Regions from separate parts of the Arthrobacter sp. StoSoilB5 genome, predicted to be linked through region 2. Evidence: riboswitches for the same ligand, from Rfam matches in the RefSeq annotation. Region 2 holds a riboswitch; each other region holds the start of a gene.

What was found. Region 2 has a riboswitch for glycine ahead of gcvP (aminomethyl-transferring glycine dehydrogenase). Riboswitches for the same ligand answer to the same signal wherever they lie in the genome.
Region 1: another riboswitch for glycine. It lies ahead of LDN75_RS03920 (amino acid permease); the one in region 2 lies ahead of gcvP (aminomethyl-transferring glycine dehydrogenase).
Region 3: another riboswitch for glycine. It lies ahead of gcvP (aminomethyl-transferring glycine dehydrogenase); the one in region 2 lies ahead of gcvP (aminomethyl-transferring glycine dehydrogenase).

Annotation. Positions count from the first base shown of each region.
Region 1 is NZ_AP024646.1:817,948-828,024, forward strand. Features, by position in the region: gene LDN75_RS03915 (FAD/NAD(P)-binding protein) at 1-1,918, shown strand, start outside; glycine riboswitch at 1,993-2,091, shown strand; gene LDN75_RS03920 (amino acid permease) at 2,224-3,711, shown strand; gene LDN75_RS03925 (hypothetical protein) at 3,790-4,158, opposite strand; gene LDN75_RS03930 (VOC family protein) at 4,163-4,948, opposite strand; tRNA gene LDN75_RS03935 (tRNA-Ser) at 5,170-5,260, opposite strand; gene LDN75_RS03940 (NAD(P)H-quinone oxidoreductase) at 5,363-6,346, shown strand; gene LDN75_RS03945 (PadR family transcriptional regulator) at 6,417-6,959, shown strand; gene LDN75_RS03950 (carbon starvation CstA family protein) at 7,113-9,407, shown strand; gene LDN75_RS03955 (YbdD/YjiX family protein) at 9,407-9,598, shown strand; gene LDN75_RS03960 (bacterial proteasome activator family protein) at 9,678-10,077, shown strand, end outside.
Region 2 is NZ_AP024646.1:965,838-975,914, forward strand. Features, by position in the region: gene LDN75_RS04575 (MFS transporter) at 1-766, opposite strand, end outside; gene LDN75_RS04580 (TetR/AcrR family transcriptional regulator) at 840-1,379, shown strand; glycine riboswitch at 1,474-1,571, shown strand; gene gcvP (aminomethyl-transferring glycine dehydrogenase) at 1,759-4,605, shown strand; gene gcvT (glycine cleavage system aminomethyltransferase GcvT) at 4,618-5,766, shown strand; gene gcvH (glycine cleavage system protein GcvH) at 6,019-6,405, shown strand; gene LDN75_RS04600 (L-serine ammonia-lyase) at 6,814-8,226, shown strand; gene LDN75_RS04605 (DNA/RNA non-specific endonuclease) at 8,265-9,086, shown strand; gene LDN75_RS04610 (hypothetical protein) at 9,352-9,744, shown strand; gene LDN75_RS04615 (hypothetical protein) at 9,800-10,077, shown strand, end outside.
Region 3 is NZ_AP024646.1:5,100,964-5,111,040, forward strand. Features, by position in the region: gene gcvP (aminomethyl-transferring glycine dehydrogenase) at 1-2,529, opposite strand, end outside; glycine riboswitch at 2,678-2,776, opposite strand; gene LDN75_RS23170 (PucR family transcriptional regulator) at 2,851-4,344, opposite strand; gene speB (agmatinase) at 4,522-5,520, shown strand; gene LDN75_RS23180 (cytosine permease) at 5,517-6,944, shown strand; gene LDN75_RS23185 (aminobutyraldehyde dehydrogenase) at 7,057-8,490, shown strand; gene LDN75_RS23190 (D-arabinono-1,4-lactone oxidase) at 8,487-9,812, shown strand; gene mscL (large conductance mechanosensitive channel protein MscL) at 10,010-10,077, shown strand, end outside.

The DNA of each region.
Region 1 (10,077 bases), 150 kb from region 2:
GCGGTTGCTCGCGAATTGGGTTGCGGGGGCCACGAACCGGGCGAACCAGAGCGATACTGGGCAGCGCCCACTGCACATCCACGTTGTGGATCCTTTCCCCGCAGCATCCGGCCATGTGTGGCAGCCGGAGCAGTCCAGGCTGTACTTGATGAACACCCAGGCCTTCTATCCCACTCTCATTCCTGAAGACCCCAAGCTCGCTCCGCCCCTGGCAGGCGGTTCCTTCGACCAGTGGCGCGCGGCCCGGCGTCGTGATGGGCAGGGCCTGAACGACGCCGAAAAGGCGGAGTTGGCTACACTCGAGTCCCACGATTTTCCCAGCCGGGCGCTCTACGGACGGTACCTGCGGCAGACTTTGGCGGAACTGCTGAAGCGGATGCCCGACGGCGTGGAGGTAACCTTCCATGAGACGTCCGCCGTGGCGGCGCGCCCGGTTCCGGTCAACTCGACCGCCACGATGCGGCAAGCGTTCGACGTCGAACTGGCCGACGGTACTACACTCACCGTCGGCTCGGTGGTCCTCGCGTTGGGACACATCGAGTCACGTTTGAATCCGGAGCAGCGTTCGTTCCAACGGGCCGCCGATGAGCACGGCCTCCTCTACTTCCCGCCTGCACCACCGGCCGACGTCGACTGGCAGCGGGTGCCGGACAACGAGCCTGTCCTGGTGCGTGGCATGGGACTGAATTTCTTTGACGTCATGGGCCAGCTGACCGAGGGGCGCGGAGGCAAGTTCGTTGAAGCGGGCGTACCGGGAGCCGGAGTTCTCGAGTACCGGCCGTCGGGCAGGGAACCCCGGATTATCGCAGCGTCCCGGCGCGGCACACCGTACCGGGCCAAGGCTGGGTTGGTGGGGTATTACCCCCGCAGCGTCACCATGCGCTACCTGACTGAAGCGGCGGTGGACCGGTTCAGGGCAGCCGGTATCCAGCCCGGATTCGACCACGATCTTTGGCCGCTCCTGCACCGCGACGCCTTGTGGGCCTATTACTCCACCCTTGCCAGGTCGCAGCCTGCCGCCATCCGCGATGCGGCGCAGTTCCTCGCGGACCTTGAGGATGCGTTGCAGCCCCACGCGCACACCACCGCCAACTGGGAAAGCGACGTTGCCGCCTTGGTGGACAAGCACGTGGTTGCCTCCCGTCGACTGAATGTCCGCGGACTCGCTGCGCCGTTGGCCGGGCGCACTTTCGCGTCCCGCAAGGAGCTGGATCTGGCAGTAACCGCCTACCTTGACGACGACGCACGACGCTCAGCCCTGGGCGAGGCGGATCCCGTGAAAATGGCCATCGGCGCCCTCCACACGGGCAGGGCGATCCTCAAGTCCGTTGTGGCAGACGGGGGAATCACGGACGAATCGTGGGTGGCTGAACTGCGTGGATGGTTCGAATCGTTCGTTGAGCGCCTTGCAAGCGGAGCCCCGGCACTGCGTTCGGAGCAGTTGGCAGCTTTGGCGCGTGCCGGCGTCGTTGGTTTCGTTGGCCCCGACCCGAAGTTCAGCGTGGATAGAAGCGCTAAGGTTTTCCGTGCGGTTTCGCCCTGGGTCCACGACGGGCCCGCCGAGGCACCTACTTTGATTGAAGCGATGTCGCCGGCCAACCGGGTGGGCATTAATATTTCCCCGCTACTGGAGCAGCTCATGGCCGACGGCCTTGTGCGGACCAAAATCATGATGAGTGCCGAGGGCACGCCGGTACAAACAACGGGCTTGGATGTGGAACCGCACCCGTACAGACCTGTAGCTTCCAACGGCTCGGTGACTGAAGGCATGTATGTTTTGGGCCTCCAACTATCGGCGACCCAGTGGGGAACAGCCATTGCTGCAGAGGCGCGTCCTGCGACGGGGAAGGCGTATGCCAGCGGCCAGCGAACCCTGCGGGATGCCGACGAAATCGCTCGAAGTATTCTGGGCAGCTAGTTGCCTTCGGTTGCGATGAGTCCAACGCTTCGCTAGTGTGTGAGCTGCATCACCGGCAAGGTGGTGCGCGCTTTTGATCTGCGGCGGGAGAGTCCTGCCGGTACATCCCGTCAGGCGCCGTAGGAGCAAACCCTCCCCAGGAATCTCTCAGGCCCATGTACCGCCGCGGCGAGGCAACTCTGGAAAGCAGTCCGTCATCCGGGCTCACCGAAGGTGCAAGCAGGCCATCCCTGCGGAAACTCTCAGGTCCACCTACAGAGCGGGGAGGAACCCGAATCATCGTGGCACCCTGTGCCGCCTGAACAATGGAGTTCCTCTTGACGATTCAGCGCCCATCATCCGCCGCCTCCGGTCCAGCAGACTCGCCACATCTCGAACGCCAACTCAGTAACCGCCACATCCAGCTGATCGCCATCGGCGGTGCGATTGGCACCGGCCTGTTCATGGGCTCTGGAAAGACGATTTCTGCTGCCGGTCCCTCCGTGATTTTCGTGTACATGATCATCGGCTTCATGCTGTTCTTCGTCATGCGGGCCATGGGCGAGTTGCTCCTGAGCAACCTGAATTACAAATCCTTCAGCGACTTCGCAGCGGACCTGCTGGGTCCTTGGGCCGGGTTCTTCACCGGCTGGACCTACTGGTTCTGTTGGGTCATTACGGGCATCGCGGATGTGATCGCGATCGCCGGGTACTCCAAGGAGCTCTGGCCTTCCCTTCCGCTCTGGGTACCCGGATTGATCACCATCGGCATCCTGCTGCTCCTTAACCTGGCTACGGTGAAGGCGTTCGGCGAGACCGAGTTCTGGTTCGCCCTCATCAAGATCGTCGCCATCGCAGCCCTCATCATCGTCGGCCTGTTCATGATTTTCAGCGGCTTCCAGTACGACGCCGGACCGGCCAGTTTCACCAACCTGTGGAGCCACGGTGGCTTCTTCCCGAACGAATTCATGGGCTTCGTTGCCGGTTTCCAGATCGCCGTGTTCGCGTTCGTGGGCATTGAACTGGTAGGCACCACGGCCGCCGAGGCCAAGGACCCGGAGAAGAACCTGCCCAAGGCCATCAACTCGATTCCGATCCGCGTGCTGCTGTTCTACGTTGGCGCGCTCATCATCCTGATGTCCGTCACTCCGTGGACCCAGTTCGCCGCCGGCCACAGCCCGTTCATTGCCATGTTCTCCCTGGCTGGCCTGGGAGCCGCGGCGACCATCGTCAACCTCGTGGTTCTGAGCTCCGCTATGTCTTCGGCCAACTCGGGTATCTATTCCACGTCCCGCATGGTCTACGGGCTGGCCCAGGAAGGCGACGCACCCGCCGTTTTCGGGGCATTGTCCGGACGCAAAGTACCCCGCAACGCACTGTTCCTTTCCTGCGTTCTCCTGCTGTCCGGCGTCGTCCTCATGTATGCCGGCCAGGACATCGGCAAGGCGTTTGACATGGTGACCACTGTGTCCGCGGTCTGCTTCGTCTTCGTATGGTCGATCATCCTTGCCAGTTACCTGGCCTTCCGGAAGCGTCGGGCGCACCTGCACGATGCCTCCGCGTTCAAGATGCCCGGTGGCATAGCCATGGTGTGGGTGGTCTTCGCATTCTTTGCGTTCGTGCTCTGGACCTTGACCACACAGCCGGACACTTTTGCGGCGCTGCTGGCCACGCCGGTGTGGTTCCTGATCCTGGGTGTCGCTTGGTTCGTCCTGCGTCGCCGCCCGGCGCACCTGGCCCGCTACGCAGCGTTCCAGGCCGAGTTGGAGCAGGATTCCAGGCGCACGGCGGAGCCTGAGCTCGCCAAGAAATAACTGATAACCAGAAGGCAGGCCCCTCACGACGTGTCATCCGTGAGGGGCCTGCTTCATTCGGTCATGGCAAAGGGGTGCCTAGCCCCTCAGGCACTTCTGATATTCCAGCCAGGCAAAGGCATACCGGAGCCAGCCGACGATGTCGTACCACTTGTCGGGCTTGACCGGCGGAATGCATTGCGGCGGGTTCGTGCCGCTCCCGGCGACCGTCACCAGGGCCTTCACTACGGTCCCGGATTCGACGGCGGTGATCGGGTTGCCGTCGCGGTCGTTGTAGTAAACGCAGCCGTTGAGTTGATCTCCAGTGGTGGGGAAGTAGTTCAGCACATTGAAGGAAGCCAGCTTGAGGTTGCCGCCAACGTCGCGGGACCCTCCGGCCGTGACCCCGTGACCCCGTGAAGCTGGCAGGCTGGACCGCTTCCGCGTTGGCCGGGCTGAGCGGTTCAAGGGTTTAGCTGGTCTGGTCCAGGTTCTGGATCACCTTGAAAACGGCACCCGTAGGGTCCGACAGTGTGGCCAACCGCCCGAAGGGAGTGTCTTCTGCCGCTTCCATGACGGTTGCGCCCAGAGCCAAGGCTTGTTCCACTGTGGCGTCCGTGTTGTCCACCGCAAAGTACACGCTCCACATGGAGGGAACCTGCTCCGGGAGGAAACCGCCGGCGTCCATGATGCCGGCCTTGGCATTATCACCAGCGCCAAGGGTGGTGTACCGGAATTCCGGAGTATCGCTCATGACGGCGGTTTCCCACCCGAAGACGTTTTGGTAGAAGGTGACTGCAGACTCATAGTCCTTGGAGAGTAGCTCGTGCCACGCCGGGGCGCCGGACTCTGCGGCCAGTTCAAAACCCTTCATTTCACCGAACTGCCAGGCACCGATTGCGGCTCCTGACGAGTCGCCATACATTGCCATGACTCCTTGTTCAGGGACATCCATCGGTTCCATATAGACCTGGCCGCCGTGGGCGGCAGCGGCCTCCGTGGTGGCTTTGATGTCGTCGGTGCGCAGGTACGTTGACCAGACATCGGGCATGGCACCCATGTCCGGCTGCTTCTGCATGATTCCCGCAACCATGCGTCCGTCTTTGGACGCTGTGATGTAGCCGCCGTACTTCTCCTGGTCGCCCGTCTCGTATGTCCAGCCAAAGAGTGCGTTGTAGAAGGACTTGGCTTTTTCAGTATCGGATGTCATCAGATCAATCCAGCACGGTGCGCCGGGGGTGATGTCAGGCGTAGGCATTAATGAGGCTCCTGTGTTTGCTCCGCAGCGAAAGCTACGGCTGTTTGTCAGCGGTTGTGAGGACAAGCAGAACACTATGCGGGGGCTATGACAGTTTCAATGATCTTCTGGGTGTCAGTTCTCAGATCCGGATTAGGGCCCAAACGCCAAGCCGGTCTTTAGCCAAAGTTGCCCCGGTTTAAGCCAAAAATGCCCCGGGTCCGTGAACCCGGGGCATCTGCTGGCGGAAGGTAAGGGATTTGAACCCTTGGTACGGGGTTACCGCACACTGGTTTTCAAGACCAGCTCCTTAGGCCGCTCGGACAACCTTCCCTGCCTAGTAGTGTTTCATAGGGAGTTGGCTGTTCCAAAACATCACGTTCTCCAGTCCCTGCCCCGGGCCTGGATGTACAAGCAAGAAACCGGGAGTTCGTCATGAAAGCCGTCTATATTTCTGAACCAGGCGGACCCGAAGTCCTCGAAGTGCGCGACGTACCGGCCCCGGTGCCGGGCGAGGGCGAGGTACTGATCGACGTCGTGGCCGCGGGCCTGAACCGCGCGGACGTCCAGCAGCGCCGCGGCTTCTACCCACCACCGCCTGGCGCTTCGGAGATTCCAGGGCTGGAGGTCTCCGGCCGGATCGCGGCTTTCGGACCCGGTGTCACCAAAGCCTTCTCGGTGGGCGACAAAGTAGTAGCGCTGCTGTCGGGCGGGGGTTATGCCCAGCAGGTCGCCGTGCCCGCAGAACAGGTACTTCGACTTCCCGAAGGTGTGGACCTTGTCACCGCTGCAGCACTGCCCGAGGTGGCGGCAACCGTGTATTCGAACCTCATCATGACTGCCCAGCTCCAACCGGGGGAGACCGTGCTCATCCACGGCGCCACCGGCGGCATCGGCACCATGGCCATCCAGCTTGCAAAGGCATACGGTGCCAAGGTTGCCACTACCGCAGGCTCTGACGAAAAAGTCGGCACCGCCAAGGCCTTCCTCGGTGCCGACATCGCCATTAACTACACCGAGGAAGACTTCCCTGAAAGCCTCAAGGCACAAAACGGCGGCAAAGGCGCAGACGTGATCCTCGACGTCGTCGGCGCCAAGTACCTGCAACAGAACATCGAAGCGCTCGCCGACTACGGCCGGCTTATTGTCATCGGCCTGCAGGGCGGGACGAAAGCGGAGATAAATCTGGGCCAGCTCCTGAGCAAGCGGGCCGCCGTCATCGGCACAGCCCTCCGGCCGCGCCCGGTGGCCGAAAAGGGAATCATCATGTCCGCCGTACGGGAAGTCGTCTGGCCGATGCTCGCCGATGGCCGCATCAAGCCCCTGGTTGCGAAATCATTTCCTCTGGACCGTGTCCGCGAGGCACACGAATACTTTGATTCCGGCGAGCACGTAGGCAAGGTCCTGTTGCTCCTCTGACCCGTCGCCACAGCCCGTTCCACGCAGGACGTCCGTACAAGCAGCCAATTCCCAAGAAGCAAGGAGCCTCATGTCCATCCGGCACAGCCTGCTGGCCCTGCTTCAGGACCAGCCACGGTATGGCTATGAGCTGCGCGTGGAATTCGAGGACCGTACGGGTGCTGCCTGGCCGCTGAATATCGGTCAGGTGTACACAACCCTGGACCGGCTTGAGCGGGACGGCCTTGTCAGCAAAGACGGCGACGACGGCGGCGGCCACGTCGTTTACAGCATCACCGACGCCGGGGTTGCCGAAGTTGCGGCCTGGTTTGAAGGGGCGGTGGACCGCGACAACCCGCCGCGGAATGAGATTGCCATCAAGCTTGCGCTGGCCGTGACGCTGCCCGGGGTGGACGCCTCGGCGGTGATCCAGTCCCAGCGCGAGGTTTCGGTTCGGGCCCTGCACGAACATACGCAAGCACGGAAAGCTGTCTCAGCCAACCAGCGGTCCTCTGATACCGCATGGCTCTTGGTGCTCGATTCCCTGATCTTTCAAGCCGAGGCGGAAGTGCGCTGGCTGGATCTTTGCGAGGCACGGATGATCCAGTCGCAGGGCAACAGAGGGCTGAATTAGTACGCCCACCGCAGGGGAACTACCGTTCACCGCAAGCTCGCTGGGGTTCAGGTGTCGCCACCACCTCCGGCATGTCCTCATTGTTAGCGTGCCCTGACTGTTCAGCGCACCCGCGGCCACCACCGCAGCAGTTCTCAAGGAGGAGACACGGGCATGACCCCTGACCACACAGAAGCTGACCAAACAGAAGCTGACCAAACAGAAGAAGTGAAGGGGCTCGATCCTGCGCTGCCCCCAACGGCCGTGGATGAAGCCGTGCTGGAAGCTGAGGACCGCAGGTGGACTCCGGCGAGGATCGGAATCTGGGTGGCGATTTCCCTGCTGGGGGCCGTGGCCTGGTTCATGCTGGCATTGGTCCGCGGCGAGACCGTCAACGCTATCTGGTTTGTTTTCGCGGCGGTCTGTACGTACCTGATCGGCTACCGCTTCTATTCGAAGGTCATTGAGCGGTATCTCCTTAAGCCCAATGACCGCCGCGCCACTCCGGCCGAATACAAGGCTGACGGCAAGGACTACGTTCGCACTGACCGCAACGTCCTGTTCGGCCACCACTTCGCCGCCATTGCAGGTGCTGGACCCTTGGTTGGCCCGATCATTGCAGCCCAGATGGGCTATCTCCCCGGCACTATCTGGATCATCATCGGCGTCGTTCTTGCCGGTGCTGTGCAGGATTACTTGGTCATGTTCTTTTCCATGCGCCGTGGTGGCCGCTCACTGGGCCAGATGGCTCGTGAGGAACTCGGCGTCATTGGCGGCACAGCGGCGCTCGTGGCAACGCTGCTCATCATGATCATCATCGTGGCCATTCTTGCCCTCGTGGTGGTCAACGCCCTGGGCGAAAGCCCATGGGGCGTGTTCTCGGTGGGCATGACGATTCCCATCGCACTCTTTATGGGCGTCTACCTCCGCTACCTTCGTCCTGGCAAGGTCATGGAAGTGTCCATTATCGGCTTCATTTTGTTGATGGCAGCGATCATTGGTGGCGGGGCCGTAGCCGGCACGGAATGGGGCGCGGCCCTGTTCCATCTGGACAAGGTCACCATCGCCTGGGGCATCATCGTCTACGGTTTCATCGCGGCCATCCTGCCCGTGTGGTTGCTCCTTGCGCCGCGCGATTACCTGTCCACATTCATGAAGATCGGCGTAATCGTGATGCTCGCCGTCGCCATCATCGTGGTCCGCCCGGAAATCAGCGTTCCGGCGTTCAGTGAGTTCGCGGGCCGTGAGAACGGCCCCGTCTTCTCAGGATCGCTCTTCCCGTTCCTCTTCGTCACCATCGCGTGTGGGGCGTTGTCCGGCTTCCATGCGCTCATCTCGTCCGGGACCACGCCCAAACTGATCGAGAAGGAACGCCAGACGCGGTTCATCGGCTACGGCGGGATGTTGATGGAATCCTTCGTGGCAATCATGGCGCTGGTGGCTGCCATCTCGATTGATCGCGGCATCTACTTCGCCATGAACGCACCTCTGGCACTTACCGGTGGCACCGTTGAATCGGCCGCGCAGTGGGTAAACAGCCTTGGCTTGGCCAATGTCAATATCACTCCGGACCTTTTGGCGCAGACTGCCAAGGACGTGGGGGAAGAGAGCATCATCTCGCGCTCGGGTGGAGCCCCCACGTTGGCGGTAGGCCTCGCCCACATCATGCAGCAGTTCATTGGAGGGCCCGCAATGATGGCCTTCTGGTACCACTTCGCCATCATGTTCGAGGCACTCTTCATCCTCACGGCAGTGGACGCAGGAACCCGCGTTGCCCGCTTCATGCTTCAGGACTCCATCGGCAACTTCGCCCCCAGGTTCAAGGACGCCGCATGGCGCCCGGGCGCTTGGCTGTGCACGGCCATCATGGTGGGAGCCTGGGGCGCGGTACTTTTGCTGGGCGTCACGGATCCCCTTGGCGGTATCAATACGTTCTTCCCTCTGTTCGGCATCGCGAACCAGCTCCTGGCAGCCATTGCCTTGGCGGTGTGCATGGCCATCGCGGCCAAGCGCGGGGCCTTCCGTTATTTGTGGATAGTGGCAGTCCCCCTGGCCTTCGCCGCCGTCGTCACCATCACGGCCAGCTTTCACAAGATCTTCTCTCCGGTTCCAGCAGTGGGCTACTTTGCCAACAACCAGGCATTTGCTAAAGCCCTGGCAGATGGCAAAACGGAGTTCGGGACTGCCAAGACGGCCGCAGCCATGGAAGCGGTGGTCCGCAATACGGCGATTCAAGGCGTGCTTTCGGTCATCTTTGTCGCATTGAGCATCGTTGTGATCATCACGGCCGTAGTGGCAACCGTCAGGGCCTTCCGTGCTGGTGGCGGGAAGGACCACGAAGACCCGGCTGTGCCATCCAAGGTGTTTGCCCCTGCCGGACTCTTCCCGACGCCTGCCGAGAAGGAGTTGCTCGCCGAGTGGAATGCCTTGCCGGCCGGGCAAAGGACACAAAGGGCAGGGCATCACTAATGCATGCCGTCGTGAGGGGTTTCCGAGGTTTCGCCGCGTACATGGGCTCGCTCATGGGCGCAGACGCTTACCGGAAGTACCTTGAGCACTTCACGTCCACGGGCCACTCTGGTCCCGCCATGACAGAACGTGAGTTCTGGCGGGACCGGATGGACCGGCAGGACAGCAATCCACAGGGCCGCTGCTGCTGACGTGCAGTTTCGCTACGAACGAAGTCCAAATTCCGGTTCTGGACATTGGTTCCCGTAGCCCACATGAGAGTATGAACGGATGAGCGATCTGAACGACATTCAGCCCACGGATGAGGCTTCGGACGACACCCCCGTGGAAGGAACCACCCTGGACGAGGACACAGTCGCGCCCAGCGAACCGCAGCCCGGCGAAGGGGTGCCTGCCAAGGATTCCAAGCCCAGGGGCGCCAGCGTACAGGAACTTGTTGACGAGCCAGCCAAGGTGATGAGGATCGGCACCATGATCCGCCAGCTCCTTGAAGAGGTGAAAAGTGCCCCGCTGGACGATGCTGCCAGGGGCCGGCTGGCAGAGATTCACGAGCGCTCCATCAAGGAACTTGAGGACGGACTTGCTCCGGAGCTCATCGAAGAGCTGGAACGCATCAGCCTTCCCTTTCCGGATAAGAAGGCGCCGACGGACGCAGAACTTCGTATCGCCC
Region 2 (10,077 bases):
CCATCACCAGGCCGAAGACCATGAACGCCGCAGCCGTTGCTCCGAACCCATGAACCGCAAATTCCTTGATGCCGTAGACAAACGGGGCCATGGCGAACATGGACAGGGCAATGCTCGGCACGTCCACCCGGCCCGGATTGGCGTCCTTGGATTCCGGAATCAGGACGCGGCCGACTGCCAGGAGCGGCAGGAGCAGGAATGTCGCCACCAGGAAGACGGCACCCCACCAGAAGTGCTCAACCAGCCAGCCACCAAAGATCGGGCCAAGGGCGGCGCCGCCCGAGAAACCGGCAGCCCACACTGCAATCGCAAGCCGACGACGGTTCGGGTCGACGAAGATGTTCCGGATCAGGGACAGCGTTGAGGGCATGAGCATGGCGCCAAAGACGCCAAGTGCGGCGCGTCCGGCAATCAGCCACTCTGCGGACGGCGCGAAAGCCGTAGCAGCCGAAACCGCCGCGAAGCCTGTGCTGCCGATCAGCAGCAGCCGCCGTCGTCCGATCCTGTCACCCAGGTTGCCCATGGAAACCAGCAATGCCGCCAACACCAGCGGGTACGCGTCAATGATCCACAGGAGTTGCACGCCGCCCACATCCAGGGAGCGGGCAATTTCGGGCAGGGCGAACGTGAGCGCGGTGTTGTCGACGGCCACCAGCAGCACCGGGAACATCAGGAGTGCCAGGGCCGTCCAATCGCGCCACGGTGCGCCTCCATCCATGACGGGACGGGCGGATCGGGGAGCAGGGGTCGAGGACGGCGTGAACATGACACTTACTGTACCGTCCAGACGGTATAGTTTCAAATTAAGCGCCAACAATCCCGTAGGGAATGATGTATACATGCCACGAAAACCAGTTGCCCGGGATGCAGTCCTGGATGCCTACGAAGCCCTCCTCATCGAGGTGGGGGAGCGGGCCGCCACCCTCGATGCCGTTGCCAAGCGGGCGGGCGTCTCCAAGGGTGGGCTGCTTTATCACTTCCCCAATAAGGAATCGCTGATCAGCGCCCTGCTTGAGCGCCTGGACCAGTTGGCTCAGGAAGACATCGAACACATGAAGGCTGCGCCGGATGGCTCGGCCGCGTACTTCATCCGTACCTCCCTGTGGGCAGGAACCCCCATGGATAGGGCTTTCGTCGCTGCCACAAGACTGGCCGAAGTGGCCCATGAAGAGACCCGCCGCAAGTTCGCCGGTATTCAACAACAGTGGCTGGACGTCCTGGCTGAGGACGTTGGCCCGGAGGTAGCGAAAGCCGTCAGCTACATGGGCGACGGCCTGTATTTCAACGCCATGTTCGAGGGCGGCCAGGAAAGCGGCAACGCCGGGCGGGAGGCCGACGTCGAGATCCTGCTGGGCGTGCTGGACCGGCTCCGCAAGTAGCGGGCCATCCATTTGCGGCGACGCCCACAACGTAGGACAATTGAGCCTTGTGGTGCGTCTTCACAAGGGGCACGCAAAAAATTGAATATGCCTTTGATCTGCGGCGGGAGAGTCCTGCAAGCAAGTGATGCGGGCGCCGTAGGAGCAAACCCTCCCCAGGAATCTCTCAGGCCCACGCACCGCCGCGGCGAGGCAACTCTGGAAAGTAGCAGGCTAATCTCGGACGCCATCGGCGTGCGGGCAGCTGTGCTCACCGACGGTGCAAGCGATGTGTCATGCAAACATGGCAGCGCGGAAACTCTCAGGTCCAATACAGAGCGGGGAGGAACCCGAGCCACTGTGGCGTACCCAAACGCCGCCCAAGTAATGGAGTTCCTTCGTGACGGTTAGTTCTGCCTCCACCACCTTCGTCGATCGGCATATTGGCGCCCGCCGCCAAGCTGACATCGAGACCATGCTCAAGTCGGTCGGCTACGACACCGTCGACTCACTGGTAGACACCGCGGTTCCCAACGACATCCGCCAGGACGTTGCCCTTACCCTCCAGAACGCGCTGAGCGAAGTCGAGGTCCTGGCTGAGCTGCGCAAGCTTGCCTCGAAGAACAAGACGGCCGTCCAGATGATCGGGCAGGGCTACTACGACACCGTCACGCCACCGGTCATCCGCCGCAACATCCTTGAGTCCCCGGCCTGGTACACCGCGTACACGCCCTACCAGCCGGAAATCTCCCAGGGCCGCCTTGAAGCGCTCCTGAACTTCCAGACCATGGTGCAGGACCTGGTGGGACTCCCGATCGCCAACGCTTCGCTTCTGGACGAAGCCACTGCAGTGGCAGAAGCCGTCCTGATGATGCGCCGCGCCAACAAGAATAAGGCCGCCCACGACGGCAAGACCGTCCTTGACGCCGACTGCCTGCCGCAGACCATCGCGATCGTGAAGGGCCGTGCCGAGGCGCTCGGCTTCGAGGTTGAGGTCGCTGACCTTTCCAAGGGCCTGCCCGACGGCGACATCAACGGCGTCGTCCTGCAGCAGCCCGGTGTTTCCGGCCGCGTCTTCGACCACTCCTCCGTGATCGCCGAGGCCAAGGAACGCGGTGCACTGGTCACTGTGGCAGCAGACCTCCTCTCGCTGACCCTCATCACGCCCCCGGGCGAGCAAGGCGCCGATATCGCCGTCGGCTCCGCCCAGCGCTTGGGCGTGCCGCTCTTCTTCGGCGGCCCGCACGCCGCCTACATGGCTGTCCAGAAGGGCCTTGAGCGTTCCATGCCCGGCCGTCTGGTGGGCGTTTCCAAGGACGACGCCGGTGTCCCCGCCTACCGCTTGGCGCTGCAGACCCGCGAGCAGCACATCCGCCGCGAAAAGGCGACGTCCAACATCTGTACCGCGCAGGCACTGCTTGCCATCGTGGCCTCGATGTACGCCGTCTACCACGGCCCCGAAGGCCTCAAGGCCATCGCCGAAACCGCACACGGCCATGCCCGCACGCTGGCCGCTTCCCTAAAGGCCGCCGGCGTCGAGGTCCTGCACGGTTCCTTCTTCGACACCATCACCGTTCGCGTCCCCGGCAAGGCAGGCGACGTCGTCGCTGCCGCCGAGGCCAAGGGCATCAACCTGCGTGGCATTGACGCTGATCTGGTGGGCATCTCTGTTGACGAAACCACTACCTCAGAGATTGTCAGCCGTCTCCTGGAAGTCTTCGACGCTTCGGTGCTTGAATCAGCCGAAGGTTTCGCGCTGGAATCTTCCGTTGAGCGTACGAGCGATTTCATGCAGCACCCCGTCTTCAACACGCACCGTTCCGAAACTCAGCTGCTCCGCTACATCCGTAAGCTCTCGGATCGGGACCTCGCGCTGGACCGCACCATGATCCCCCTCGGATCCTGCACCATGAAGTTGAACGCCACGGCCGAGATGGAAGCCATTTCCTGGCCCGAGTTCGCCTCCATCCACCCGTTCGCACCGGACTCCCAGACCGCGGGCTGGCGTGAATTGATCGCTGATCTTGAGTCGCAGTTGACCGAGATCACGGGTTACGACCAAGTCTCCATCCAGCCGAACGCCGGTTCCCAGGGCGAGCTTGCCGGCCTGCTCGCGATCCGCGGCTACCATCATTCCCGCGGCGACCAGCAGCGTAACGTTTGCCTCATTCCGGCCTCGGCCCACGGCACCAACGCGGCCTCGGCCGTGCTGGCCGGCATGAAGGTCGTGGTGGTGGCGACGGCTGCTGACGGCACTATCGACCACGATGACCTCAAGGCCAAGATCGAGGCCAACAGGGACGTCCTCTCGGCGATCATGATCACCTACCCGTCGACGCATGGTGTATACGACGCCGACGTCCGCGAAGTCTGCGATGCGGTCCACGAGGCCGGCGGACAGGTTTACATCGACGGTGCAAACCTCAACGCGCTGGTTGGGCTCGCCCAGCCGGGCAAGTTTGGCGGCGACGTCTCGCACCTGAACCTGCACAAGACTTTCTGCATCCCGCACGGCGGTGGCGGACCGGGTGTTGGCCCGGTCGCGGCCAAGGCACACCTGGCGCCGTTCATGCCTGGTGACGCTGCGTCGTGGACCGAAGGCAACGACGTCCCGATTTCGGCCTCCCGTTTCGGTTCGGCCGGTGTGCTCCCGATTTCCTGGGCTTACGTGAAGCTCATGGGCGGCCAGGGGCTCACGGAAGCCACCAAGTCCGCGCTGCTGGCTGCGAACTACATCGCTTCCCGCCTCAACGAGCACTTCCCGGTTCTCTACACCGGCGAGGGCGGACTTGTTGCCCACGAATGCATCCTGGACCTCCGCGAACTGACGGCCAAGACCGGCGTCACCGCTGAAGATGTTGCCAAGCGCCTGATCGACTTCGGCTTCCACGCACCCACACTCGCGTTCCCGGTTGCCGGCACGCTCATGGTGGAGCCCACCGAGTCCGAGGACCTCGTCGAGATCGACCGCTTCATCGAAGCCATGATCACTATCCGCAAGGAAATCGACCAGGTTGCCCACGGCGATTTCACTGTTGAGAACTCGCCGCTGCGGAAGGCACCGCACACGGCTGCCGCCGTCGTAAGTTCTGACTGGGACCGCGCGTACCCGCGCGAGCAGGCCGCGTTCCCCGTCCACCACCTCAAGCAGGACAAGTACTTCCCGCCTGTCGGTCGCATTGACGGCGCAGCCGGAGACCGCAACCTGGTTTGCTCCTGCCCGCCGATCGAAGACTTCGAGAACTAGGACGGTCCCGAAATGACTGAGAACTACACCGCGCTCTACGAAGAGCACAAGAAGCTCGGCGCGTCCTTCACCGACTTCGGTGGCTGGCAGATGCCGCTCAAGTATTCCTCCGAGTTGGCAGAGCACCACGCCGTCCGCACGTCCGCCGGTCTCTTCGACCTCTCCCACATGGGTGAAGTCTGGGTCAGCGGCCCCGACGCTGCTGCGTTCCTGGACTACGCCCTGGTGGGCAAAATCTCCGCCATGGCCGAGGGGAAGGCCAAGTACTCGCTGATCTGCCAGGAAGACGGCGGCATCATCGACGACCTCATCACCTACCGCCGCCCATCTACCGAAGAAGGCGCAGACAAGTTCCTCGTTGTGCCGAACGCGGGTAACGCGAAGGTAGTGGCTGACGCTCTGTTGGAGCGTGCCGCGAACTTCGACGTCACCGTCCAGGACGCCTCCGCCGAGACCTCCCTCATCGCGGTCCAGGGTCCTCGTGCGGAAGCCATCCTCCTCCGTTTGGTCCCCGCCGACCAGCACGGGCTGGTCACCGAACTGAAGTACTACGCGGCTGTTGAGGTCCCGTTCACGTTCGACGGCGGTACTCAGGAACTGCTGCTCGCCCGCACCGGATACACGGGCGAAGACGGCTTCGAGATCTTCATCGCCAACGAGTCCGCTGCTGCATTGTGGCAGGCCATCGCCGACGCCGCGGAAGAAGGCGAGCTCACTCCCGCTGGCCTCGCTTCCCGCGACTCCTTGCGCCTCGAAGCCGGCATGCCACTCTATGGCAACGAACTCTCCCGAGAAGGAAACCCGTTCGCCGCAGGGCTCGGACCCGTCGTGGCGCTTTCGAAGGAAGGCGACTTCGTCGGCAAGGAAGCACTCGCGGCACTTAAGGCAGACGGTGCAGGCTCCACCAGCGGACGCAAGCTCGTGGGCCTCAAAGGCCTCGGACGCCGTGCCGGTCGCGGCCACTACCCGGTCCTCAAGGACGGTTCAGTAGTTGGCGAAGTCACCTCCGGCCAGCCCAGCCCAACGTTGGGCTACCCGGTAGCGTTGGCGTACGTCGACGTTGAGCACACGGAGCTCGGCACAGCGCTGGATATTGACCTGCGGGGTAAGAGCGAGCCGTTCGAGGTTGTCGCGCTGCCGTTCTACAAGCGCCAAAAGTAAGTTGCGGGTCCTTTGGGACCGACATCCTCCGCGGGCTCGGTCGCATGTGCGCCCGCTGAGCGGACGCGATGCTCCCTTGGACGCATCTGCCGGAGGCCGGGCCCGCAGGGGCCGCGCACCTCACCAGGACGCGCGGCCACTCTGGCGCCCCTCGAACTGCTGAATGCTGGGGGAGTTGCAACCTGCCGGGGGTGATCCGATGCAGCATCCACCCAGCCATAGTTTTTGATCAACCACAGTAAGGAAAACAGAATGCCCAAAGTAGCGCCCGAACTTCAGTACTCCGACGAGCACGAGTGGGTCTCCCGCGGCGAGGGGAACCTGGTGTCTGTTGGCATCTCCGAGGTTGCCACCGACGCGCTGGGCGACATCGTGTACGTCGACCTGCCCGAGGTTGGTTCCACTGTGACCGCCGGTGAGACCTGTGGCGAAGTTGAATCCACCAAGTCAGTTTCGGACCTGTACTCGCCCGTCACCGGTGAGGTCACCGAGATCAACGACGCCGTTGTCGGTGATCCGGCCCTCATCAACAACGATCCTTACGGCGCCGGCTGGCTCTTCAAGGTTGCGGCTGAGTCCGACGGCCCGCTGCTTTCGGCCGAGGAGTACGCCTCCAAGAACGGCGGGGACCTCTCCTAACTCCCTTCGACCGAGTCCGATTCGGGGTTTCGCTGCCGCGGGTGCCGTTCGCACGGCATGCTGTGCAGCAAGACCCCGTATTGGGCGCCGGTATGGCCCTCGCCGGCGGTCCCTTTGGGCTGGCGTCCGGAAGCGGGCGTCCAAGGGAGCTTCGCGTCCGCCCAGCGGGCGCTTCAGCGACCGAGCCCGCGGAGGACGTCGACCCAACGGGCCCGAACGCTCGCAGGCAGCACCGGCCCACAAGGCGTAGCGTGGGATTGTAGAACTGAATAGTATTGCGACGCCGGGTTGCCGCCTTTGGGGGCCATCCGGCGTCGTGCTTCGGTCGACCTTCGCCACAAGCGGGGGAGGCCATCCGCCAGGACCATCTGGCGGACCGTTTTCAAGCTTTGTTAAGGGATCCCGACCATGGCTGTTGGTGTTTTCGATTTGTTCACTGTGGGTATTGGCCCGTCGAGTTCGCATACTGTGGGGCCGATGCGTGCTGCTGCGGTGTTCGCTGGCGAGCTCAAGGACGCCGGTGTCCTGGGCTCGGTCGCGTCGTTGCGGGTTGATTTGTATGGTTCGTTGGCCGCGACGGGCCGTGGGCACGGGACCATGACTGCGACCCTGTTGGGCCTTGAGGGTTACCACCCGGAGTTGATCCTGCCTGATGAGGTGGACGAGCGGCTCGCGACGATCGCTGAGACAGGTGTCCTGAACCTGGCTGGTGCCTCAGGAGAAGGCGTGGAGCTGCCGTATGCGGTGGAGGATATGGTGTTGCATCCGTTGACGGTGTTGCCGCGGCATACGAACGGGCTGAAGTTCGCTGTCTCTGATGCTGAGGGGAACACCTTGCGGGAGGCGACGTTCTTCTCTGTCGGTGGTGGGTTCATTGTCCGTGAGGGTGAGGAGGACGCGGCGCGGGCGGAGTTGGAGGAGACGAAGGCGGAGTTGCCGTTGCCGTTCCGTACGGCTGCTGAGTTGCTGGGCCGGTGTGCGTCGAAGGGTTTGGGGATCAGCGACATCATGTTCATCAATGAGCGGGCGTCCCGGTCGGAGGAGGAGATCCGGGAGGGGTTGTTGCATATCTGGCATGTGATGGAGGCGTGTGTTGAGGCGAGCCTGAAGCGTGAGGGTGTGTTGCCCGGGGGTTTGAGGGTCCGTCGTCGTGCTCCTGACTGGCTGGAGCGGTTGTTGAAGGAGGACAAGGACCGCAACGATCCGAAGTATTGGCAGGAGTGGGTGAACCTGATCGCGTTGGCGGTCAATGAGGAGAACGCCACTGGTGGGCGGGTGGTCACGGCGCCGACGAATGGTGCGGCGGGGATTATCCCGGCGGTGTTGTATTACGCGTTGCATTATGCCCCGGGCATGGACAAGGCTACCCAGGCTGATAAGGACGATGTGGTGGTGAAGTTCCTGCTGGCTGCGGGTGCGGTGGGTGTGTTGTACAAGGAGCAGGCGTCGATTTCCGGTGCGGAGGTCGGGTGCCAGGGCGAGGTGGGTTCGGCGTCGTCGATGGCTGCTGCGGGGTTGGCCGAGGTGATGGGTGGTACGCCGGGGCAGGTGGAGAACGCGGCGGAGATCGCGATGGAACACAACCTGGGGTTGACGTGTGATCCGATCGGTGGGTTGGTGCAGATTCCGTGTATTGAGCGGAACGCGATCGCGGCGGCGAAGGCGATCAACGCGGCGAAGATGGCGCTCTGGGGGGATGGGACGCACCGGGTGTCGCTGGATGAGGTGATCGTGACCATGCGTGAGACGGGCAAGGACATGTCCTCCAAGTACAAGGAAACCGCGATGGGCGGCTTGGCCGTGAACGTCGTCGAATGCTGAGTCTGTTCGCTGTCGGTCCCTAGTGCCATGCTGTATCCATGAGCGGGGGATACGACAAAGATTTTCTGCGGGCACGCGTTGAACTGCCCAGTCCGTCGGCAACGACGATTCTTTTGGACTACACACACTTTTCCGTGCGCTTCCGGGCTTCCCGGAAGCTCGCGGCGATTGTGGGTGTCAACATCAGCGGCGGGGAACTGAGCCCACTAGCCCGGGAAGGGACCTGGCATTTCGATGACAGGATCCCCAAAGAACAGCAGGCTGGCCCGGACGTCTACAAAAACAACGCGTTCGATCGCGGGCACTTGGTGCGTCGCCTGGATCCTGTCTGGGGCGACCCGGCCACGGCCAAGAAAGCCAACCAGGACACGTTCGCCTTTACCAATGCCGCACCACAAGTGGACGACTTCAACCAAGGCAAGGAACTGTGGGTAGGGCTCGAGGATCACGTCCTGGGCCACGCGGATGCACACGACGCCAAGCTCACCGTGTTCACCGGGCCCGTTCTTCTCGATGACGACCTCCCGTACAGGGGAGTACAGGTTCCGCGGAAATTCTGGAAAATCGCCGTGTGGACCAACGACGCCAAGCTGGCCGCCGCCGGGTTTGTCCTGGACCAATCGCCATTGCTGGGCAAAGTTGAACTGAAGAAAGCGATCGACCAACGGCTCCTGGAAGGCGAACCGCCGCCCCTGGGGCCGTTCCGGACCTTCCAAGTCCCCATCGGGCAGATCGCTGACCTTACAGGCCTGAGCCTCACCAGGCTGGCCAACGCGGATCGCCTGGTGAGCGGCCAGCGGGAACTCGGCAAGGAACCCAAGGCCATCAAGTTGGAGAGCGCTGACCAGATACGGCTGTAGGGGCGGGGCAGGGCAGGGCGGCGACTCGCTGGTGGGCACGCAAACCCCCTTTATAGGTGTCGAGGCCACGAGCTTCGTGACGCCGAAACGTCACAATTTCTCACAAATCTCTAAATATTTCTACTTTGAATATGAGAATCACCATCCCATTTGACGTTCAATCTTCAGATCGGTATTTTCGGTTCTGCTGGGGGGCGCCGTTGTCGATCGATTGGACAATGAACTTAGTCACCAGAATTCGATTCTAGAGAAATGGAATGGTGATATGAGGAGCATTGTCAAATTTCTGGCCGCAGCGGCCGTGGTAGTTCTCGTCTCAATCGGAGTGGGTGTTGGCTCCGCAAACGCTTGGGCCGATCAGACCTGCGCAAACGGTAAGGTTTGTTTGTTCCAGAGTTCAGTGTGGAACGGAACGAAATACTCTAACAACTATGCGGCAACTTACGTCGGTGACGCTGCCAACGATCCGACGTCAAACATCGTGGGATACACCACGAATCCAGCCTATAGGTACGTCATGTTCTACGAGCACCTGAACTTCGGTGGCAACTCTTTTTACATGAAGGAGGGGCAAGCAATTAGTTATCTGGCCGACATTGCCTATCCGGGTGGCGGTAACTGGGACAACCGCATCTCAAGTCATGACGAAGCATACTGATTCGGCCTAACACAACGTACACATCGAAGCGTACAGAACAGTTGAGGGATGCAAAATGGCGCGGTATCAACTGGGTGTGCTCGTGTTGGTAGTTGCATTGGCCGGATGCAGCGTCAATTCGCAGCATGACGGAGTGGATACCGCTTCCCTGCCCTCCGTGGATCGTGCAAAGTATTCCGGTGTCCACGCAAAACTTGATCCGGCGACTGCGAGCATTTCTTTGCCCATGGATGCTTATGAAGCGACGCCCGACGAATCAATGGTCATAACGGCAGCGAACATGTTTGTCATCGAAGAATGCATGAAGAAGGCTGGAGTCCCCATGCCGGAGAA
Region 3 (10,077 bases), 1.2 Mb from region 2:
CATCAAAGTGCCAGCAACGGGGAACGCCAGGGTGGGAGCGTGGAAACCGAAGTCGATCAGCCGCTTGGCCACGTCTTCAGCGGTGACGCCTGTGCGGGCAGTCAGTTCGCGCAGGTCCAGGATGCACTCGTGAGCAACGAGTCCACCTTCACCCGTGTAGAGAACCGGGAAGTGCTCATCCAAGCGGGAGGCAACGTAGTTTGCGGCAAGCAGCGCAGACTTGGTGGCTTCCGTCAGCCCCTGGCCACCCATCAGCTTCACGTACGCCCAGGAAATCGGCAGTACCCCAGCGGAACCGTAGCGCGAGGCCGAGATGGCCACGCCTCCTTCGGACGAAACATTGTTCGCATCCCCCGGCATGAACGGCGCCAGGTGTGCCTTGGCAGCAACCGGACCAACGCCGGGTCCTCCGCCGCCGTGCGGGATGCAGAAGGTCTTGTGCAGGTTCAGGTGGGACACGTCGCCGCCGAACTTGCCCGGCTGGGCCAAACCAACCAGCGCGTTGAGGTTGGCACCGTCCACGTACACCTGGCCGCCGGCTGCGTGGATCGCGTCGCAGACCTCGCGCACGTCAGCGTCGTAGACACCGTGGGTTGACGGGTAGGTGATCATGATGCAGGACAGGACGTCCTTGTTGGCTTCGATTTTGGCGGTCAGGTCCGCGTGGTCGATGGTGCCGTCGGCAGCCGTTGCCACCACAACAACCTTCATTCCGGCCAGCACAGCCGAGGCCGCGTTGGTGCCGTGGGCCGAGGCCGGGATCAGGCAGACAGTGCGCTGCTCATCGCCACGGGACAGGTGGTAGCCGCGGATCGCGAGCAGGCCCGCGAGCTCGCCCTGGGAACCGGCGTTCGGCTGGATGGAAACTTGGTCGTAGCCGGTGATCTCGGTGAGGTCAGCTTCCAAACCCTCAATCAGTTCGCGCCAACCCGCGGTCTGGGAGTCCGGAGCGAACGGGTGGATGGAGGCGAACTCGGGCCAGGAAATGGCTTCCATCTCGGCCGTGGCGTTCAGCTTCATGGTGCACGAACCCAGCGGGATCATGGTGCGATCCAGTGCGAGGTCCCGGTCGGACAGCTTGCGGATGTAGCGCAACAGCTGCGTTTCGGAACGGTGCGTGTTGAACACCGGGTGCTGCAGGAAATCGCTGGTTCGGACCACATCTGAGGGCAGTTCGAACCCGGAAGCGTCCCCTACCGGACCGGCGCCAAAGGCAACAGCCACCGCGGAGAGGACCTCCGGCGTCGTGGTTTCATCAACCGAGACGCCCACGGTGTCAGCGTCGATGAGCCGCAGGTTGATGCCGCGGGCTTCGGCGGCGGCGATGACCTTGTCTGCCTTGCCGGGGACGCGAACGGTAAGGGTGTCGAAGAAGGATGCGGATACGAGTTCGCGGCCGGCCTTCTGCAGGGTCGCAGCCAAAACACGGGCGTGGCCGTGGACGGTTTCAGCAATCGCCTTCAGGCCTTCCGGACCGTGGTAAACCGCGTACATCGAAGCCACGATCGCGAGCAGTGCCTGGGCCGTGCAGATGTTGGACGTGGCCTTCTCGCGGCGGATGTGCTGCTCACGAGTCTGCAGGGCGAGGCGGTACGCGGGTACGCCGGCGTTGTCCTTGGAGACTCCCACGATGCGGCCCGGAAGCGTGCGCTCCATGCCTTCGCGGACGGCCATGTAGGCTGCGTGGGGGCCGCCGAAGAACAGCGGAACGCCAAAGCGCTGCGCAGTTCCGACGGCGATATCGGCACCCTGTTCGCCTGGGGGCGTGATGAGGGTGAGCGCCAGCAGGTCTGCTGCCACAGTGACCAGGGCACCGCGTTCCTTGGCCTCGGCGATCACAGAGGAGTGGTCGAAGACGCGGCCGGAAACGCCGGGTTGCTGCAGGACGACGCCGTTGATGTCGCCGTCGGGCAGTCCGAGAGAAAGGTCAGCGACCTCAACCTCGAAGCCGAGCGCTTCGGCGCGGCCTTTCACGATCGCGATGGTCTGCGGGAGGAGGTCGGCGTCCAGGACCGTCTTGCCGTCCTTGGCGGTCTTGGACTTGTTGGCGCGACGCATGAGCAGCACCGCCTCGGCCACAGCGGTTGCTTCATCCAGCAGCGAAGCGTTGGCCACGGGAAGCCCCGTGAGGTCCTGCACCATGGTCTGGAAGTTCAGGAGCGCTTCAAGGCGGCCCTGGGAAATTTCCGGCTGATAGGGCGTGTAGGCCGTGTACCAGGCCGGGGCTTCGAGGATGTTGCGGCGGATGACCGGCGGCGTCACGGTGTCGTAGTAGCCCTGGCCGATCATCTGAACGGCCGTCTTGTTCTTGGACGCGAGCTTGCGAAGCTCGGCCAGGACCTGCACCTCGGTGAGGGCATCCTGCAGCTTGAGCGCCGTGTCCTGGCGAATGGAATCGGGGACAGCAACGTCTACCAGGCCGTCGACCGAGTCGTAGCCGATGGCCTTGAGCATGGTGTCAACGTGGGCTTGGCGACGTGCGCCGATGTGCCGGTCCGCGAAGGCGGTGGGGGTTGATTGAACAGTCAAGAGGAACTCCATGATTCAGGCGCCCAGTGAGCGCCACGATGATGTGGGTTCCTCCCCGCTCTGTATTGGACCTGAGAGATTCCGCAGGAATGGTTGCCTGCTTGCACCGTCGGTGAGCCCGGTTACCCGGACTGCTTTCCAGAGTTGCCTCGCCGTGGCGGTACGTGGGCCTGAGAGATTCCTGGGGAGGATTTGCTCCTACGGCGCCTGACTGGATGTACCGGCAGGACTCTCCCGCCACAGATCAAAAGCATTGCGTCACCCGTGGGTGACACGGTTCACACCATAGCTGGTTCCCCGTGAAACGCGCAACCACGGCCTCTACTTTTTCATGGCCTCGTGGATCTGCAGGGCGAACCAGAGCTGCGCCACCGTGGACGTTTCGCCCATGTCCAGCCCCGTCAATTCACCGATTTTCCGCATGCGGTAGATGATGGTCTGCCGGTGCGCGAAGAGCGCCGCAGCTGTCTTCTGCCAGGACCTTTGCGTGTCCAAATAGGTCCTCAGCGTGACGATGAGATCGCCTTCCTGGCTCTGCTCGTAGTCAAAAATCGGGCCGAGAAGGCGCCGGACCAGCGCCGTTCCTTCCTCGAAACCCGTCAGTCCGAGCCACGAAGGTCCCTGAGCGTAGCGGGACAGGCCAAGCTTGTTCGCCCGGGCGGAACCGAGCGCCCAGAGGGACTCCTGCAGGGCCCGTTGAATACCCGCAACCGCGGCCGGAGCACTGACCCCGATCGCGGCGCCGGGACCGGCACAATGCACCAGGACATTCTCCGGCACATCCGCGGGGACCACGACGTGAAGCCTGTTGTTGCGCCTCAGAGAGGCGGCCGAAACTCCGTGACGCCAAAGTTCGATGTGGACGCCCGCCAGCCGGTCGCCGTCGTCCGCTGAAACCGAGGCCACCAGGAAATCCTGTGTTGGGACATCGAAAGCCGCCAGCCTGCTTTCCATTTCCGCTGTCCCCAAACGGCCATCGATCGCCTGCAACAGGAACTCGCCCGCAAGCCGATGCCGCCCTTCAAGGGACAGGACGATGCGCGAAAGCTGCAGTCCCAGCACGGTTGCGGCGTGGAGAAGCACGACGGCGTCCGGGTGCGGTTCGCTGTTGGGCAACACCACCAAGAGCGCGTTGGCGTGGGTCGGAATGTCCATGGTCAGCACATGCCTGCCCCGAACCCTGTGCCACTGGAAGTTCTTTCCAGCAAGGGACACCTGTCCGGACAGCGGCGCCCATTCGTCTGCCAGGAACACCGGAAGCGGCCGGCCCTCAGGATGCCAGGGATGGAGGCAGCGCCGGTCCACCACGAAGAGCTCCGAATCGAGTTCGGTGGCCAACCGCTGGACCAGGCTCTGCCAATGGTCCTCGGACGCCCCAGCCGTCCGGAGAAGGTCGTAGACCCGCGCGGTTTGGCGCAGGCGACGCGATTCCTCCAACAGTGATGCCTCGGCAACCGAGCGGGCGATGGCGATGAACGGCAAGGGGTATGGGATGTTGATGAGAGGCAACGGCAGGCGGTCGCAGGCTTCCAGGAACTCCGGCAACAGCTCCGGTGCATGCATCTTCTCGCCGATGGCCAGGGCGCTGGCACCGGAGTCCATCAGCGCCTCGGCGAGCGCCACCTGGCCTGCCGCGTCCGCGGGAATGGAGAGCCCGTTGGTCATCATCAGCTCACCGCCCGTCACCCATTCCCAGAGCCGCGGCAGGTCTGAGGTGTGGGCCCAGATGATCCGGTTATCGCGGCCTGCCGCCCCCGCCAGGAGCGTCAGGCCCAGCTGCGGTTCAGCCACAAGTTCGGCGACGGTAATTGCCATGGGTTGGGCTCCCCTGTTCCTCTAGGATGGCGGCTTTTCGGGGCGTTTAGACATATGTCTAAGTGGCTCGGCCATTTGTAGTCAATGTACCGCTATTCGCAGTGACCGGCGTCACCAAGAATTGAAGTACGCACTTCCAGCTCAACGGCGAGCAACCCCTCAACCCAAGGATCCGGAATGACAATCCATAAGCCCATCGGCCCTGTCGACGCAACCAAAGTCCCCCGGTATGCAGGCCTCGGCACCTTCGCCCGTCTCCCCCAAATTGACCGCGTCCCGGACTACGACATCGCGATCGTAGGCGTTCCGTTCGACGGCGGAACTTCCTTCCGGCCTGGCGCACGTTTCGGCCCTGCCGCGGTCCGCGAGGCCTCGCGTCTCCTGCGCCCGGGCTACCACCCGGAGCTCGACGTCGAGCCGGTCGACGAGGTCCAGGTAGTGGACGCAGGCGACATCGCCTGCACACCGTACGACATCACCCGCGCTGTCCGTGAAATCGAAGAGCAGGCACTCCCCCTGATCAGCGAGGATAAGCGGCTTATCTCGATCGGCGGCGACCACACTATCGCCCTGCCGATGCTCAGGGCCCTGAACAAGGTCCACGGTCCCGTGGCTTTGCTGCACTTCGATGCCCACTTGGATACGTGGGACACCTACTTCGACCAGCCGATCACGCACGGAACCATCTTCCGCCGGGCGTTCGAGGAAGGCCTCCTTGTGGAGGACAAGTCAATGCACGTCGGCATCCGCGGCCCTGTATATGACCGCAACGACTTCCTGCGGGACCACGAGTTCGGGTTCCAGATCATCCGCTGCTCGGACCTGGACGTCATCGGTGTCCCGGCTGCAATCCAGCAGGTGAAGGACAGGCTCGGCGACACCCCTGTCTACGTTTCCATCGACATCGACGTCCTGGACCCGGCCTTCGCACCCGGAACCGGCACGCCGGAGATGGGCGGGCTCCATTCCCGCGAACTCCTAGCCCTGCTCCGCGGACTGAACGGCATCAACATTGTGGGTGCCGACGTCGTGGAAGTCGCTCCGGCCTACGACCATGCGGACATCACAACAGTCGCTGCCGCCACCCTTGTTTTCGACCTTCTTGGCTTGATGGTGAACCGCAGCAAGGCCACCGCTGACCGCGAATTGGCTTCGGCTTCCCGGAGCGCATCATGAACGCGCCCTCGACTGAGGTCCCCCGCCTCGAGGACAAAACCATCCAGCCGATCCCGTTGAACGAGCGACACGGCAAGGCCAGGGACCTCTTCACCATCTGGTTCGGCTCCAACATCATGATCATGACCATCGTGACCGGCGGACTCGCCACAACGGTGTTCGGACTCGGTTTCGTGCCGGCGCTTGTGGGCATCATCATCGGCAACCTGGTGGGCGGCATCTTCATGGCGCTGCACTCGGCCCAAGGCCCGCAACTGGGTGTGGCCCAGATGATCCAGACACGCGGCCAGTTCGGCTCCTTCGGCGCCCTGTTGATCGTGGTGATCGTTGTCATCATGTACGTCGGCTTCTTCGCCGCAAACCTCGTCTTTGGCGGAGAAGCGATGGCCGCCGTCAGCCCCGGCATCAGTGTAGATGGCGGCATCATCATCATCGGCGTGGTCAGCGTTATAGCCACGATCTTCGGCTACCGGCTCATTCACGCCTATGCCCGCATCCTCAGCGTTGCGGCGGGGCTTGCGTTGTTGCTGGCCTTTGGCTGGATCCTGATGGTCCACGGCCTGCCCGGCAGCTTCCTTGAGCAGGGCAACTTCAACTGGGTTGGCTTCATGGGAACCATCTCCGTCTCCGCCCTGTGGCAACTTGCCTACGCACCCTACGTTTCCGATTACTCCCGCTACATGCCGCAGGGCACGGGCTCAGCACCGGCGTTCTGGGCCTCCTACTCCGGCTGCGTCCTGGGAACGTTGTTCCCCATGATCCTGGGCGCCTTGGTGGGTACGCTTGCCATGACCATGAGCGCCGAGAACGTCGAAATCGTGGGCAGCCTGGGTGCGTTACTGCAGCCGTGGACCCTGATCATCGTGGGCATCTTCTGCCTGGGTGTCGCGGCATCGAACGCCATGAACCTCTACTGCGGCGTCCTGTGCACCTTGACCATCGGCCAAACGTTCAGGCCCTCCTGGTTGCCCCGCGCCAAGACCCGCAGCATCGCGGCGGTCATCCTGTTCGTCGTCGCAGTCTCCATCGCTTTGTTCGCCCGCGACAACTTCATCCTCTTCTACACCAACTTCCTCTCCTTCCTGATGTACGTCCTGGTTCCCTGGACGGCCATCAACCTGGTGGACTACTACCTTCTTCGGCACGGCGACTACCGGGTTGAAGACTTCTTCAAGCGCGACGGCGGCGTGTACGGGCGGTTCAATTGGGTCGCCATCGGCTCCTACGTGGCAGGCGCCCTGATCCAGGTTCCTTTCTCGGCAACGGCAATCTACACAGGCCCGCTGGCCGCCGCGTTGGGCGGCGTCGACATCTCCTGGATCGTGGGCCTGGTGGTGGTTGCTCCCCTCTACTACTTCGCGGCCCGCGTGTTCCGGAAAAAGACGGACGCCGCCCCCTTTCCAGCCCCTGCACTCGCAAACTGACCTCATCTGAAAGCGAATCGTCATGACCCTCACAGACATGTCCCACCTGGAAACCGTCCAATTCACCGTTCGACGCGCCACCTCTGACCACGCTGGCAGCCTGCAGCTGCCTCTGCCTCCCGCCAGGCACTTCATCAACGGATCGTTCGTCCAGGGTTCCACCGGTGAGCTGATCGACGTCGTGGACCCCACCACCGAGCAGGTCATCGCCTCAGTGCAGGCGGGCACGGCGGATGATGTCGACGCCGCTGTACAGGCCGCCGTCGTCGCGCAAAAATCCTGGGGTGCCACCACCCCCAAGGAGCGCGCGGATGTCCTGAACCTGATCGCCAACATCATTGAAGAGAACCGGCAGGCGTTCGAGCTCATCGAGTCCGCCAATACCGGCAAACCGCAGGCGGTGGCCGAGGACGACGTCACCAGCACCATCGATACGTTCCGCTTCATGGCCGGGGCCTCCCGCACGCTGACGTCGATGGCCGGCGGTGACTACGCCACGGACCACACCTCCGTGATCCTCCGGGAACCCGTGGGCGTGGTGGGTGTCATCACGCCGTGGAACTACCCGCTGCTCATGGCCGCCTGGAAGATCGCGCCCATCCTTGCCGCTGGCAACAGCATCGTCCTCAAGCCGTCCGAGCAAACACCACTGTCCACCTTGAAGTTGGCAGAACTGCTCGCCGGACGGATCCCGGATGGGATTCTCAACGTGGTTACCGGCCAAGGCCGAACGGTGGGACAACGGCTCTCGGAGCACCCGGACATCGCACTCGTGGCGTTGACCGGCAGCGTGGTCAGCGGGCAGGCCGTGGCTGAAACGGCCGCCAGGACTGTTAAGCGCGTCCACCTGGAACTCGGCGGCAAGGCACCTGTTGTTGTCTTCCCTGACGCCGACCTCCGTGCTGCCGCTGCTGGAGTCCGCAACGCAGGATTCTGGAATGCCGGCCAGGACTGCGGCGCTGCCTGCCGCGTGCTGGTGCACGAGTCCGTGGCCGAGGAATTCACGCAGCACTTGGTGCGTGAGGTGGGCACCCTGATAGTCGGCGCTCCGGAAGCAGGCGAGGACGTGGAAATCGGCCCCATGATTTCCCGGCCACACTTTGAACGCGTCAAGGAATCCCTGGCCGAAGCCCGCGACGCCGGACTTCATGTGGCCATTGGCGGTTCGGCGCTGGAGGGTCCCGGCTACTTCATCGAACCAACAGTCATCTCCAACGTTCCAGCCGGAGCCCACATTGCCACCCACGAAATCTTCGGCCCAGTGGTCACCGTGGAGACTTTCTCTTCCACTGAAGAGGCCGTGACGCGTGCCAACGAGAGCCCCTACGGGTTGTCCGCGTCGGTGTGGACCAAGGACTCCAGTCTGTCTCTCCGAATTCCCAAGCAACTCGACTTCGGCACCGTCTGGGTCAATGCGCACCTTGTCCTGGCCTGCGAGGTACCGTGGGGCGGGTTCAAGGGATCCGGCTACGGCCGCGACCTCTCGCTCTACGCGTTGGACGATTACTCCCGCACCAAGCACGTGATGATCAACCACGGCGCATGAGCATCCAGACAAGCAACGGAGCTTTCACGATGACCACCAATGTTTCCCGGCCTGCCTCTTTGCCAGGGGCAGCCACTCCTTCCGCCCCGTTCGGAACGGACGTCACCTGGACCAACTGGGGCGGAAACCAGAGCGCGACGCCCGCCTTTACGGTTCGGCCCAGGAACGAACAGGAAGCGCTCGACGCCGTCCGTTTCGCCATCCGCGAAGGGTTGCCAGTGCGGGCGGTCGGTTCAGGGCATTCGTCCTCTCCTCTGGTTCAGACCGGCGGCGTGCTGATGGATATGTCCGGCCTCACGGCGATCACCGGCACGGACACCGTTGGGCGCCGGGCCAGGGCGTTGGCGGGAACCACCATCAATGCTTTCGGCGATGCCTTGTGGGAGCAAGGGTTGGCTTTGGGGAACCAGGGGGACATCGACAAGCAGCAGATCGCCGGCGCCCTCGCCACCAGCACGCACGGCTCGGGCAAGAACCTGGGCAGCTTCTCCTCCAACCTTCGCTGGGTGAAGCTGATCAATGGCTACGGCGAGATCGTGGAAATCGGAGAGGGCCAGCTCCGCGAACTCCGCGCCGCCCAGGTCGCTTTGGGCACTCTCGGGATCTTCCTGGAAGTGGAACTGGCAGTGGAGGACAGCTACTACCTGCAGGAGCAGATCACCTATCCCACGTGGGCGGAAACCACGTCCACCTGGCAGGCCGACATCGACAGCAACAGGCACTACTCATTCCTGTGGTGCCCCGAGGATGACTCGTGCGAACTCCTGGATTTGCCCGGATCTCCTGAGCACGCCATGGGTGGCCGCAGCTACACCAAGCGGTACAACGTGGCGCAGATCCCGGACGAAAGCTACATCTCGGACGTCGAAGGTGCCCGGCTGGACCGCTCGTACCGGATCTACCCTGGCGGCTTCACCACGCAGTTCCACGAGCTTGAGTACTTCGTTCGCAGCGAAGATGGCCTGGCCGCCGTCGAGGCAATCCAGGACCTCATCCGTAGCCGGCACCCGGACCAGAAGTACCCGGTAGAGGTCCGCTGGGTGAAGGCCGACGACGCCTACATGTCCCAGTTCCAAGGCCGCGACAGCACCGTCATCACCCTGACCACCAAACCCGGAACCGACTACTGGCAGTTCTTCCGGGATGCCGATGCCGTGCTGCAGGAATTTGAGCCGCGTGCGCATTGGGGGAAGATCCACTTCATGACCCGGAGCCGGCTGGAACGTCTATATCCGGAGCTTGACACCTTCATCCAGGTCCGCCGCGAGTTCGATCCCAGAGGCATGTTCCTCAACGACCACACCCGGGCCCTCCTGGCCTGATCGGGGAGGATGTGAGTGAGCATCCGCGAAACCCGATGCTCTCTCACATCCCACCCCCCTCCCACCGATGCTCTCTCACATCCACACCCCCTGTCGGCATCCCTCGCTCACATCCTTTGACACCCTCTTGAAACCTCGGAGTGGTAGTTTGATCTCTGCTTGAGCCAGACACCCACACCCAACCGGAGGACATTTCCATGCTTAAGGGTTTCAAGGACTTCATACTTCGCGGCAACGTGATCGAACTGGCTATTGCCGTCGTCAT